3 regions of the Anaerostipes sp. AF04-45 genome follow, and region 2 is predicted to be linked to each of the others. Evidence: predicted binding sites of a transcription regulator. Region 2 holds the regulator's gene; each other region holds the start of a gene.
What was found. The regulator Rex, encoded in region 2, represses fermentation and respiration genes when NADH is low (regulators of the CRP and FNR family bind a similar motif). The targets are predictions, from matches to a motif close to ATTGTTAANTANTTAACAAT.

Region 1 (4,732 bases), on a different contig from region 2:
CGCTTCTCCCTCTGCCTTTGTCAATGTACTCATCTCTGCGATGTCTGCTCCGGCTACGAAAGATTTGTCTCCTGCTCCGGTGAGGATTAAGGCTCTTGTATTTTCGAGATCAACAGCATCCAAAACTTCGTCAATCTCTCCAAGCACCTGGCTGTTCAGCGCGTTTAATGCTTTTGGACGGTTAATAGTGAGGATTCCTACAAAACCTTCTGTTTCATATGTGATGAATTCCATGGATTCATTCTCCTTTCAAATTAAATTAGTCCATTTCAACGATGGTAGAGCATCCCATACCGCCGCCGATGCAAAGTGTTGCAAGACCTTTCTTAGCTCCCCTGTCTTTCATTGCGTGAAGCAGAGTTACGAAGATACGGCATCCTGAAGCTCCAACCGGATGTCCGATCGCGATTGCTCCGCCGTTTACATTTAATTTGCTTAAGTCGAATCCTAAGTCTTTTCCTACTGCCACAGACTGAGCTGCGAATGCTTCGTTTGCCTCGATCAGATCGAAGTCATCGATGCTCATTCCTGTTCTTTCCATAACTTTTCTTGTGGAAGCGACCGGTCCGATACCCATGATCTTAGGATCTACACCGCCGAGTGCTCCGGCAACCCATGTAGCCATCGGTGTAACACCTAATTCTTTTGCTTTTTCTTCACTCATAACGACAACTGCTGCCGCACCGTCATTGATTCCTGAAGAGTTCGCTGCAGTTACCATTCCATCTTTTTTGAATGCCGGTCTTAATCCTGAGATGCCTTCTGCTGTTGTTCCAGGACGAGGTCCTTCGTCTTTATTCACGATGATGGTTTCTTTTTTCTTCTTTACTTCTACCGGCACGATCTCTTCATCGAACTTTCCGGCTTCCTGAGCTGCAACTGCCTTCTGCTGGCTTGCTGCTGCAAACTCATCTAATTCTTCACGGGTAAGTCCCCACTGGTCACAGATGTTCTCTGCTGTCATACCCATGTGATAGTCGTTGAATGCACACCATAATGCATCATTGACCATAGCATCTTTCAACACGCCGTTGTTCATACGGTATCCGAAACGCGCCTGATCTAATACATATGGAGCCATTGACATGTTCTCGCATCCACCTGCTACGACAACGTCAGCGTCACCGCTTCTGATCATGTCTGCAGCCATGTTTACCGCTTTCAGTCCGGAACCGCATACAACGTTGATCGTTGTTGCCGGAACTTCGATCGGAAGACCTGCCTTGATGGATGCCTGACGAGCAACGTTCTGTCCTAAACCAGCCTGGATAACACATCCCATGTATACTTCATCTACCTGCTCTGGCTTAACATTGGCTCTGTTCAGAGCTTCTTTGATAACGATTGATCCTAAGTCAGCAGCCGGAGTTGTGCTCAATGCTCCGCCCATCTTACCTACTGCTGTACGACAAGCACTTGCAATAACTACTTTTCTTGACATATCAATTCCTCCATAATAATTCTGTGTTATATAGTGTTTGGCAGTTTCCCGCCGATATGTTAATAGTATCACAATCACTTTTTCATTTCAATTACAAATTTGTTTCAGGCCTTGATACAGGCTTCATATCATCTTAAAAACTGCGTATTTAAGCCGTTTGTTTCGGTCTTTTGTATGCAGTATAGATTGTACTTTTTTAAATACAGCCATATGTTCGTTTTTTTATTTAGAAAACTTTTATATATTTTTAGACATTGTATCCCCTAAAATCAACTTAATATCGTCACAATTTTAACAATATGATCTGTCTTTTTTCTCAGGAAACTAAAAAAAGATGGGCTGAAAGACCATCTTATAACCGGAGTTCCCATGAATTGGAGAACTATATATGAAGACTTATCAAAACATCTGTGTGTGTTTCCTTTTTTCTTTTGTTTTTACCTTAAAAGAGGCAGACTCCCGGTTAATTTATTCACCATCTTTTTAGGTCCGCAAAGAGCCACTCCAAGGTAATTGAGCTGTTCCCCCGGCGTCTTTGACATCTTTTCCGCGAACTCGTCATAAATCATACAGCTTTGTGCCAGATCCGAAAAATCTGCAGCGATGAGTTCGCTGAATTCGGGCTGGTTCACTTTTTCTCTTAGTTCTTTTAATACTTTCCGGCTGCCTTTTAAAACAGGAACGGGAAAAGTTATGATCCCCATATGTTCGTTTCCTCCGCTGTCCATGACATCCGTGCCTATAGCCCCCGGCATATGTTTCCCCATGGTCATACCAAGGATCACCCCTGTATTTACCGCAATCCCGGCAGGAAGCTCCCCGTCGATGACAACCACACATTTTTCATTCGCAATATCCATTTGATTCCTCCATTTGTGAACAGATTTTTTGACAGGCTCTATTGTAACCTGTACGGCAAGAAATTTCTTGTATGATATTGCTGTGTACAACCCGCAGAGCGTTATTTCATAGGAAAGATCGTAGAGCTTTCCTATGAAATAACAATACCGGGATGCCTTTTCAGCACCCCGGTCAAATCTTTCAGCGTTATCCTTCTATTGAAATGAACTCCTCTGACGGTACTTCTTTTCTTTCCTCAGCCTTTGGAAATCTCAGCACCAGTTCGCCATTGTCAAACTTCGCCCTGATATCTTCCTGTTTCAGTTCTTTTCCGACGTAGAAGCTTCTGCTGCACTTTCCGGAATAACGCTCTTTCCGTATATAGTTTCCCTCTTTGTCTTTCTCGTCTTTTACTTCGTTCTTTGCCGCACTGATAGTCAGATAACCGTCTCTCAGCTGGGCGGAAATGTCCTCCTTGCTGAAACCGGGAAGTTCCATACTTAATTCATATCCGTCTTCAGTATCTTTAATATCTGTCTTCATGCCGCGTTCAAAATCTCCAAAGCCAAAACGGTCAGCAGGAAATGCATTTTTAAACGCCCGGTCCATCCATCCGTCAAAAAGATTTTCTCCAAAAATACTTGGCATCAACATAAGTCATTCCTCCTATTCTATCTTCTGTGCGGGAATCCCGCACTGTTATATGTTGTTTATTTGTTCTATATGTAATATAACAATTATTTTTCTGTCTGTCAACTCATCAAATAAATGTTCACAGTTTTTTCACAAAATAAGAATGCCCACAGGGCACACCGTATTTCATACCCTTCGCACGATAAGGTATGCTGTAAACAAGCAAAGGCTCAGGAGCCTGTCTGCCCCTAAGCCTTTGCATGTATATAACCTTTTATTCCTGCCGCAGGATGGTGCCTTCTATTTAGACCCTATCTACTCCGGCAGATATTATATCCATTTTCTGCATGATTGGAGTGAGGCATTCTAAGAGCCGAACGGAAATCATGTAGAAAATGTCTTCTTATCTGTCCTGCATACTGATAGAATCGATCGCGACGCTTCCGCCCCGCACAACCTCAATGCTGGAAAATCTCTTCTTAAAAACTTTTAATATCGAATTGTTCTTTGCTTCTGTCCGCACAGATTCGATCAAAATACTGTCTTTCCCCATATCCTTCACACGGAATTTGAAAACCTGTGCCATCTGGAACACTTCATTTCTGTCCTTCTGGGTGCAGCCTTTCACCTTGATAAACATGATCTCTTTCATGCGGATCGACATGTTTGTGTAATCCATAACTTTGATCACTTCCACGCTGCGGTTCAGCTGCTTTTTGATCTGCTCAAAGGTGGCGTCATCGCTTTCTACGCTTATCGTCATTCTGGACACCGTCTCATCTTCTGTCGTTCCCACCGTGAGACTCTGCAGATTGTAGGATTTTCCTGAGAACAGACCCGCAATCCTCGCCAGCACTCCCACACGGTTTTCAACATATAAGGATAACCATCTTTTTTCCATAGAAAAACCTCCTATCGATCCATAATCATTTCGTTGATGGAACCGCCTGTCTTCATCATCGGGAATACCAGCTGCTCGCTGTCAATAATGAATTCGATCAATGTCGGTCCGTCAGTCTTTTCTTTTGCCTTCTCAAATGCCGCATCAATCTCTTCCGGCCTGGTCACACGGATACCCTGAGCTCCATAGCTCTCCGCAAGTTTCACGAAATCCGGTGTATACGGAGGGCACGGATGGTTCTCCGGCGTACAGTTGCCTTTGCAGCTCTTTCTATATTTCAGACATGTGCTTGCGAACCTTCTATTATAGAAGAGATCCTGCCATTGTCTCACCATGCCCAGATATCCGTTGTTGAAAATACAGAATACCACAGGAAGTTCCTGCACAACTGCTGTCGCCATTTCCTGGATGTTCATCTGGGCTCCGCCGTCTCCGCTGATGCATACGACTTCCCTTCCGGGATTTCCGATACATGCACCCAAAGCCGCCGGGAATCCGTATCCCATCGTACCCAGCCCTCCTGATGTCAGCAGCTGGCGGTTTCCATGGAGTTCTACATACTGTGTCGCCCACATCTGATTCTGCCCTACGTCTGTGACAACGATCGGTTCTTTAAAATCTTGGTTGATGGCCTCTATGATCATCTGAGGAGTCAGATTTCCCTCGGCATCCTCCATCTTGATCGGATGGGATTTCTGCCAGCTCTCCATCATGGAGATCCAGCGCCCCACATTCAGAGCCGGTTCTTTTTGTGCCAATTCTAGAATATCTAAAATCGCTTCCTTTGCATCTGCAACGATCGGAATATCCACGGTTACATTTTTAGAAATGGCCGCCGTGTCGATATCAATATGTATGATCTTTGCCTTGGACGCAAACGTACCAAGTTTTCCCGTGATCCGGTCATTAAATCTCGT
Region 2 (4,732 bases):
CGTTAAGACATCGTTTCCGCTGATCACCGACGGTTCGATGGCAAAGCGCATTTTTCCGTCGACTTCCACAGGCTTTTCGATCACATCAATTTTGTTCAGCATCTTTTCACGGCTCTCGGCCCGGCGGATGGATTTTTCCTGGTTAAATTGTTTTAGTTTTTCAATGACCGCCTTCTGGTGACGGATCTCCTGCTGCTGGTTTTCGTACTCCTTCAAGCGGATTGCCTTTACCTGATCCCTTTTTTTAATAAAAGAAGTGTAGTTGCCGTCAAAGAGCATCGCGTGACCCGACTCAATCTCCATGACTTTGTTGACGATCTTGTCCAGGAAATACCGGTCATGGGAGACCAGGATGACAGCGCCCTCATAGTGGCTTAAATAGGTTTCCAGCCACTGGATCGAATCTACATCCAAATGGTTGGTAGGCTCATCCAGGAGAAGGATCTCTGGCTTCATCAGCAGGAGTTTTCCGAGAGCGACCCTTGTCTTTTGTCCTCCGGACAGAGTCTCGATTTTTTTTTGAAAATCTTCCTCTTGAAACCCGAGTCCTTTTAAGATTCCTGTGATCTCACTTTTATAAGCAAAACCGTTTTTCTGTTCAAATAAATGAGTGGCCCTGGTGTATTCCTCCATCTTTTCTTCGAGCTCTGTGCCGCTTAAATGCTTCATCATATGCTCCAGAGAGCGGAGTTTTTTGTCCAGTTCGATCACATCCTGTTTTATGGTCAAAAGCTCTTCATAAATGGTGCGGGAAGAAGTATGGTCCTGATGCTGTGCGAGATAGCCGATATCGGCGTCCTTCTTTTTGTGGATCTCCCCGTCATCGGGTGTCATCTGATCCATGATGATCTTGAGCAGGGTGGACTTTCCGGCACCGTTTAAGCCGATGACGGCAAGCCGGTCCTTTTCATTGATATGAAAGGAAATTCCTTTCAGGACTTCCTGGTCGACAAATGTTTTATGTATATTCTGACAAGATAAAACCATAGTGCACTCCTTCAAAATTTCTAAGCTGTAAAAATTCTTTATAAGCATAACATAATTTCTGAAAAAACGCACTGAAAAGTTTGACAGATATTAGACAATCTTATATAATTTATTTAATTTGAGTAGTTAATAAAATAAGTGGGAGGGTAATAATGTCATCAATGGATAAGAATATATCACCGGCAGTTATAAAGAGATTACCTAGATATTACCGTTATTTGGGGGCTTTGAAAGCAAAAAATATTACGAGGATCTCATCCAAAGAGCTGAGCGAGAGGATGAAAGTAACTGCATCCCAGATCCGGCAGGACCTGAATAATTTTGGAGGTTTCGGGCAGCAAGGATACGGCTACAATGTAGAAAATCTTTACGTGGAGATCGGAAAGATTCTGGGACTTGACAAAAGCAATCAGATGATCATCGTTGGTGCCGGCAATCTGGGGCAGGCATTGGCTAATTATCAGGATTTTAACAATAACAGCATTGGTTTTCAGGTGATTGCGCTGTTCGATGTGAATCCGAAGCTGATCGGCATCACGGTGCACGGAGTGGAAGTGCACGATATTGACGATATGGAAGAGTTTATAAAGAATCATGAGATCAAGATTGCAGCCCTCACGCTTCCGCAGGACCAGGCGCCGAAGATTGCCAAAGATCTTGTGTCGTGGGGCATCAAAGGATTTTGGAACTTTGCCCCTGTGGATCTCACGCTGCCGGACAGTGTGACCGTGGAGAATGTCCATTTGGCAGAAAGCCTCATGACGCTGACTTACAATATTCACAGCAGGGAAGACAGCGAAGGCGCGGAGTAAAGACGGGAGGAACGCCATGATTGTCGGTATAGGAACTGACCTGATAGAAATCGGGCGGGTACAGAAGATGGTGGAGAGAAAGAACCGCCTGAGCCGGATTTTTTCAGAAGAGGAACTGGCATGCGCAGGTTTAAACAGTACGACTCTTGCTGGTAATTTTGCAGTTAAAGAAGCCGTTTCCAAGGTATTTGGAACCGGCTTCTTCGGATTGGAGCCCTATGAGATCGGAGTGTTTCGGAATTCAAAAGGAGCACCTTATGTGAAACTCACAGGCAGAGCCGAAAAAATGGCATCAGATAGGAAGATTACGAAATTTCATGTGTCGGTTACGAACACAGGGGGGCTGGCACAGGCTTTTGTCATAGGAGAGTGTCTATGAAATATGTTTTAAAAAATCAGGAAATGCAGGATGTTGATAAGGAGACCATACAGAAGATAGGGATTCCTGGCCTGGTGCTGATGGAGAGGGCCAGCGAAAAAATTGCCCGAAGGCTCATGGAAACAGTCAGAAAAAATAACAGGATTCTTTCTGTGGCAGGATGCGGAAATAACGGGGGAGATGCGCTGGCTGCGGCCAGAATCCTTCTGGAAGAAGGGTATTCAGTGGATTTTACAGTCGTAGGGGATCTGTCTCAGGCATCCGCAGACTTAAAGACGCAGTACGATATCCTTGCACGGCTTGGATATGAGCAAAAAGAAGAGATAGATTATAAGGATTATGACTGGATTTTGGAAGGACTGTTTGGCGTAGGCCTTTCCAGAGAGGTATCGGGGACATACCGTACTGCTGTGGAAAGGATTAATGGAAGCGGAGCTAAAGTCATGTCAGTCGATATTTCCTCCGGAATCAGCGGGGATACGGGAAAAGTCCTTGGATGCGCCGTAAAATCAGACGCTACGGTGACCTTCGGCGGTCCCAAGGCAGGACATCTGCTCTATCCGGGAAAAGAATATGCGGGCCGGCTGTATGTAGAAAAGATCGGTTTCTTTGATTCTGTTTTGAAGAAACATGCAGGGGGCTTCACATACGATAGGAAAGATTTAGAAAGACTTCCGGGCCGTTTTGCGGATTCTCACAAGGGCACCTACGGAAAAGTCCTGATCATAGCAGGAAATGAGACGATGTCTGGGGCTGCTTATTTTTCGGCAAAGAGTGCCCTGCGCATGGGCAGCGGACTGGTAAAGGTGATTTCCTGCGAAGCCAATCGTCCGATTCTGCAGTCCATGCTTCCGGAAGTGCTGTTCGGGACATATGAGGATGTAAAAGATGCCCTCGAATGGTGTGACTGTATCTTATTCGGACCCGGAATGGGAGTCTCAGAGCGGACCAAAGAATTATTAGAAGAAGTTTTACAGCGCGGAACAAAGCCTCTTTTGCTGGATGCGGACGGCCTGAATACGGTCAGCCGTTATGGAATGGAGATCGATCATCCGGGAGGGTGCGTTTTCACACCGCATCTTCTGGAAGCTGCAAGGCTCCTTGGAATATCCGCAGAGCAGGTGAAAGAAACTCTGACGGATGCGGGACAGAAGCTTTCGGACAGATTCCGCGCCACTGTTGTGCTGAAAGATGCGGCAACGCTTGTAGTGTCAGGCAGCCGGCCTGTTTATTATAACAGCAGCGGAAACAATGGAATGGCCACAGGGGGGAGCGGCGATGTCTTAAGCGGCATGATCGCAAGCCTCCTAGGGAGAGGCATGGAATGTTCTGAGGCTGCCGCCCTTGGTGTCTATATCCATGGGCTTGCAGGAGACCATGCCGCAGAAATTTTTGGACACAACAGCATGCTGGCATCAGACATCATTGAGTCAATCAGCAGTATTTTAGGAGGAATCAGCGATGAATCAGTATTATAGGGTATACGCAGCCATTGATCTGGATGCGGTCTGCCATAATATCAGTGAGATAAAAAAACTTGTGGGGCCGGATACAAAGATTATGCCGGTGATCAAAGCCGACGGCTACGGACACGGGGCGGTCCCGGTGGCGAAGGCATTGAATAAGATCGGCGTCGACGGTTTTGCGGTGGCGATCATTGAGGAAGGGATCGCTCTGAGAAAACAGGGAATCACAAAACCGATCCTAATTCTCGGATATACTTCGGAATATCAGTATGCTTCATTGATCCAGCATGAAATTGAACAGACGGTATTTTCTTATGAGATGGCGGAGGCGATCTCTAAATTTGCAGTTACAATGAAGAAGGACGCCAGGATACATATCAAAGTGGATACCGGAATGAACCGGATTGGTTTTAAGCCCACGGAGGAATCGGTCGGGCAGGTACAGCGTATTCAAAAACTTCCTAATATTAAAATTCAGGGAATTTTTACACACTTTGCATGTGCGGACGAGGAGGACAAGACATCGGCCAGACATCAGAAGGAACTGTTTGATCAGTTTGTCTCAAAGATTGAGGAAAAAGGGATCGAGATCCCGGTCAAGCACGTCTCCAACAGCGCAGCCATTATGGACCTCCGTGAATGCCGTATGGATATGGTCCGTTCCGGCATCATCACCTATGGGCTGTATCCCTCCGAGGAAGTGGATAAATCAGCCATTGATTTAAAGCCGGCACTTTCCCTGATCAGTCATGTGATCCATGTAAAAGAAGTGGGGCCGGGAGAAGGAGTCAGCTATGGCTCCACGTTCGTTACGGACAGAAAGACCAGAATCGCGACGATACCGGTAGGTTACGCTGACGGCTATCCGAGGGCCTTGTCTTCCAGGGGAAGGGTCATAATCCGGGGACAGTATGCGCCGATCATAGGAAGGATCTGTATGGATCAGTTCATGGTGGACGTGACCGATATTGAAGGAGTCAGCGTCATGGACCGGGTTACCCTGGTAGGGACAGAGGGAGATAAAAACATTTCGGTGGAAGAGGCGGCAGATCTGGCAGGTTCCTTTAACTATGAATTTGTCTGCGGGA
Region 3 (4,732 bases), on a different contig from region 2:
CCTTGCAATATCATTTGTATAGTTAACAGGAGCACTCATACATTCCGGATTGTCATTTAAGTAGTCATATAATTTTTTGGTCCCTGCTGCGAATGCATAAGTCTGACGGTAGCGGTCGATATTTTTTCTGGCACCGGTGATCTTTCCTGCTTTTGCAATGTCTACAAACGCATCCACATACATTTCAGTGTGAACGCCCAGGTCTTTAAGGTCAGATTCCGCGATCATGGAACCTACTGCATTCGGCATTCCGCCGATGCCAAGCTGGAGACATGCGCCGTTCGGGATCTGGTCTACGATGAGTTTTGCAACGGCTTTGTCCACGTCGGTGGCTGCTCCGCCTCCGCCCAGCTCTGCGATCGCAGGATTTTCGCCTTCGACGATCATGTCAACTTTGGAAATATGTACACCCTCTTCAAATCCGCCTAAGCAGCGAGGCATATTTTCGTTGACTTCCACGATGACACAGTCGGCTTTTTCAAGCATTGCAGCCAGGTGGGATGCACTCGGCCCGAAGTTGAAGAATCCGTGTTCGTCCATCGGGGCAACCTGCATCATCGCAACATCCACGTGATCGATGTAATTGCGGTAATATCCCGGCAGCTCGGAATAACGGATCGGTGCGTAGTAGGAAAAGCCTTCCTTGATCCATTTTCTCTCCAGTCCGCCCATGTGCCAGGAATTCCATGTAAAGTGATCGGCAGGGGAGTCGATCTTAGTGATTTCCAGCGGCCACATGACGATTCCGCCCCGGATATTAATATTTTCCAATTCCGGCATTCTTTTTGCCAAAGCCTTGTCAAGGGCAGCCGGTGTGGTGACGCACCAGCCGTACTCCAGCCAATCGCCGGATTTCACAACTTTTACGGCCTCATCGGCTGTTTTAAGTTTCTTTTGGTATTCTTCCTTAAATGACATAAGTAATCCTCCTGTCTTTTATCTGTTAATTTATTAACATACCATTCCATTGTACCATCCGCATAAAAGAAACACAAGTAAAATAATTTAAATTATGGGTGGCCTTTTTACAAGTTTTGTACTATAATTAGATACTAAGTTTAGGAGGACATTTATGGAACACAAAAAATTTACTTGGAAGCATTACACCCTGATCGCAGTCGGGATTGTTTTTGTGATCTACTGCTGTATCGCAGTGTATTTCAGCAAGAAGTTTACATATGGGACAAAGATCAATGGTGTCGATGTTTCCAACAAGACAGTTGACGAAGTTACAGACATTTTCAAAAAAAAGGCGGACGGCTATTCGCTGACCGTCAAAGAACGAAAAGGCAGAGAGGAAGTTTTAAAGAGCAGTGTGCTCAAGGTTTCCTTTGATGGTGAAGACCAGATCAGGAAGATTAAAGACGGACAGAGTTCTTTTCTGTGGATTAAAGGTGTTTTCGGGGGAGAGAAGTACAAAGATATTGATATGTTTGCTTATGACAAAGCCGCTTTTCAAAAGGCCTTTCAAAAGCTTGACTGCTTCAAAAAGAAAAATATCATCAAGATCCAAAATGCCAAACCGGTTTACAAAGACGGATCTTATCAGATCCAGAAAGAAGAGATCGGTACGGTCTTAAAGAAGAAAAAGACGGAAAAGCTCATAGAGAGTGCCGTAGAAGGCGGTGTCGCTGCTGTGGATCTGGACAAGGAGGGCGCCTATGATGCCCCGAAGTATACGAGCAAGAGCAAAGAGATCATTTCTCTGAAAGACAGGATGAACGATTCTCTGAAGGGAAGCATTACGTATAAGTTCGGGAAACAGACGGTAGTTCTCGATAAGGACGTATACCACAAGTGGTTTAAGATTAAAAATGACACAGATTTTACTGTTGATATGAAGAAAATGGAAAACTGGGTCATGAAGTTTGCATACGAATATAACACGATGGGGACCATGCGTACCGTCAAGACTCATGACGGACGAACCAAAAAGATTTTCGGAGGTCCTTACGGCTGGAGAATGAGCCGTGAAAAGGAAGAAGCCGCAGTCAAAAAAATGCTGAAAGAGGGCACCACCGAGACAAGAGAGCCATACTGGCGCCAGAAGGCAAAAGTATACGACGGATATCAGGGAGACATCGGCGACACTTATATCGAGGTAGATATGGGACAGCAGGAAGTTTTCTACATTAAAAAGAAAAAGATTGTCTTTTCTTCATCCGTAGTCACAGGCAAGATGGAAGCTGGAAGAAAAACACCGGAATGTGTGGCATTTGTACTGTATAAACAGCGCAATGCGACATTGAGCGGTCAGGGTTATAACTCACCGGTATCTTACTGGATGCCGTTCAACGGCAACGTGGGACTTCACGATGCAAGCTGGAGGTCTTCTTTTGGAGGAAGCGAGTACATTTCCGGGGGATCACACGGATGTGTCAATATGCCGCCTTATGCAGCTGCATCACTTTACAATATGATCGATGCCGGAACACCGGTTATCTGCTATTACTAAAATGAAACCGAGAGAGCAGGATTTAGATAGTCTGGGCTCTCTCTTTTTGTTATTTCAATAGGAAAGGTCTGCGGCCTTTTTGTCCATGGAACAGGAGGAGATGAAAATGAGGGTCAGCATAACACAGTGGGTGCATGAAGAGCTGAGACGCTTTATCAGACAAGGAGACTTATGTATCGATGCAACGGTTGGAAACGGAGGTGACACTGAGTATTTGTGCGGACTGACAGACAGGGTGATCGGATTTGAAATACAGGAGGAAGCACTGCTCAATACAGGGAAAAGACTGGAGTTAAAAGGATACCATCCGGAGCTTATTTTGGACAGCCATGAAAATATGGACCGGTATGCAGAAAAAGGCACAGTGCAGGCGATCTTGTTTAATCTGGGCTATCTTCCAGGTGGGGACCACAGGATTGCCACGAGGCCGAACAGTACGATACAGGCTGTTAGAGTGGGACTTGAGCTTTTGAAACCGGGAGGAATTATCAGTGTTTGTGTGTATAGTGGAGGAGATACCGGCTTTGCGGAGAAAGAAGAAGTTCTTCAATACTTAAGGCAGCTGGATGACAGGAGATATATTGTTATTAAACAGGACTTCTATAATAAACAGAATCATCCTCCGCTTCCGGTACTTATTTTGAAACTGGGATTTTGATTTTCTGCGGTATTTGAAAGATGGAGGAATATTTTATGAAAAGAACTGAGGGAGAGAACGGTGCGTTCCATATAGACGGACAGGCGTTTTATGATGCGATCGTCAGCAGTACTGAAGATTATATCTATATCATAGATATGACAACCGATATGGCTCTGATTTCCGATAATATGCTGCAGGATTTTGATCTGCCGGGAAGGCTCGTACCCGGGCTTGTTCCCGTGTGGGGCAAACTGGTACATAACAAAGATAAAAAACGATATTTCGACTCTGTGGATGATATGCTCAGAGGGATGACGGATATACATAATGTAGAGTATCAGGTAAAAAACAGAGATAATGAATATGTATGGGTTGTATGCCGCGGACTGTTAAAGAGAGACCAGAATCAAAATCCGCTCTCCTTTGCAGGTGTGGTGACTCCGATCGGCAGCAAAGGAAAGATTGACTGCACCACAGGGCTGTTCACCCAGGAAAAGTGCAGGGAACGGATAGAATTTCTGCTGAACCAGGGAAGCGCCAGGGGAGGGCTTTTGCTGTTAGGGCTGGACGATTTTAAACAGATCAATAATCTGAAAGACCATACTTTTGGAGATCTGGTGCTTCGGCAGATGGCACAGAATATACAGCAGATGCTGCCTTCTAAGACTGAGATTTTCCGGTTCGACGGTGATGAATTTGCAGTTGTCTGTCCGGAAGCATCATTAGAGGAGATCGAAGAATTATATCGGTCTATTCATACATATGCCAACTGTGAACATGAGATTGACAGAATTTCTTATTTCTGTTCTGTTTCGGGAGGGATATCCATCATAGGAAAAGACGCGGATAACTATTTAGATCTGCTCAAATTTGCAGCAAGCGCTTTGGATGCATCCAAGAAGCGGGGAAAAAATACTTGTACTGTGTTTTCACCGGATCTTTTACAGTCAGAATTGAGATTAATGGAATTAAACAGGCAGCTTCAGCGCTGTGTAAGAGATGGAATGCAGGGGTTTACATTGGTTTACCAGCCGCTTGTCAGAGCTGACGGACTTGGACTTACCGGGGCTGAAGCCCTGCTCCGCTGGTCCTGTCCTGACACCGAAGATGCGGGCCCTGCTCAGTTTATACCTCTCCTTGAAAACAGCGGGCTGATGATAGAAGCAGGAAAATGGATTTTGGATCAGGCATTCTCTGTATGTAAACGATGGCTGCTTTACTGTCCTGATTTTATTATGCATATCAATGTCTCCTACCTTCAGTTTATAGATAAAGATTTTGTTCCGACAGTGGTGCTGCTGCTGGAAAAATATCATCTGGACGCGCAGCACATTGTACTGGAACTTACCGAGAGCTACTTTGTGACCGATATGCCGGCACTGAAAGAAACCTTCCAAAGACTCAGGCAGCTTCATATCCGGATCGCCATGGATGATTTCGGAACGGGATATTCCTCACTGGGAATGTTGTCCCAGACTCCCGCAGATATTGTAAAGATTGACAGGGTCTTTATTTCCTTTATTAATGACCGGGATCATGTATTTAATCATTCTTTTATCGGGGCGGTCATAAAGCTGTGCCACAGTGTAGGAATTGCTGTATGTGTGGAAGGAGTTGAGCATCCGGGAGAACTGGAA

Region 1: a site for Rex is predicted at 1,721-1,740, ahead of DWV34_RS03140 (acetyl-CoA C-acetyltransferase). Genes of this name have one in related genera too.
Region 3: a site for Rex is predicted at 940-959, ahead of DWV34_RS02985 (butyryl-CoA:acetate CoA-transferase). Genes of this name have one in related genera too.

The regions. Positions count from the first base shown of each region.
Region 1 covers NZ_QTXQ01000002.1:54,837-59,568, forward strand. The annotation lists gene DWV34_RS03135 (enoyl-CoA hydratase-related protein) at 1-234, opposite strand, end outside; gene DWV34_RS03140 (acetyl-CoA C-acetyltransferase) at 260-1,441, opposite strand; gene DWV34_RS03145 (DUF2000 domain-containing protein) at 1,879-2,301, opposite strand; gene DWV34_RS03150 (Hsp20/alpha crystallin family protein) at 2,489-2,935, opposite strand; gene ilvN (acetolactate synthase small subunit) at 3,318-3,815, opposite strand; gene ilvB (biosynthetic-type acetolactate synthase large subunit) at 3,827-4,732, opposite strand, start outside.
Region 2 covers NZ_QTXQ01000004.1:104,715-109,446, forward strand. The annotation lists gene abc-f (ribosomal protection-like ABC-F family protein) at 1-987, opposite strand, end outside; gene DWV34_RS07310 (redox-sensing transcriptional repressor Rex) at 1,140-1,799, shown strand; gene acpS (holo-ACP synthase) at 1,816-2,178, shown strand; gene DWV34_RS07320 (bifunctional ADP-dependent NAD(P)H-hydrate dehydratase/NAD(P)H-hydrate epimerase) at 2,175-3,656, shown strand; gene alr (alanine racemase) at 3,640-4,732, shown strand, end outside.
Region 3 covers NZ_QTXQ01000002.1:14,907-19,638, reverse strand. The annotation lists gene DWV34_RS02985 (butyryl-CoA:acetate CoA-transferase) at 1-918, opposite strand, end outside; gene DWV34_RS02980 (L,D-transpeptidase family protein) at 1,073-2,455, shown strand; gene DWV34_RS02975 (tRNA (mnm(5)s(2)U34)-methyltransferase) at 2,562-3,113, shown strand; gene DWV34_RS02970 (bifunctional diguanylate cyclase/phosphodiesterase) at 3,149-4,732, shown strand, end outside.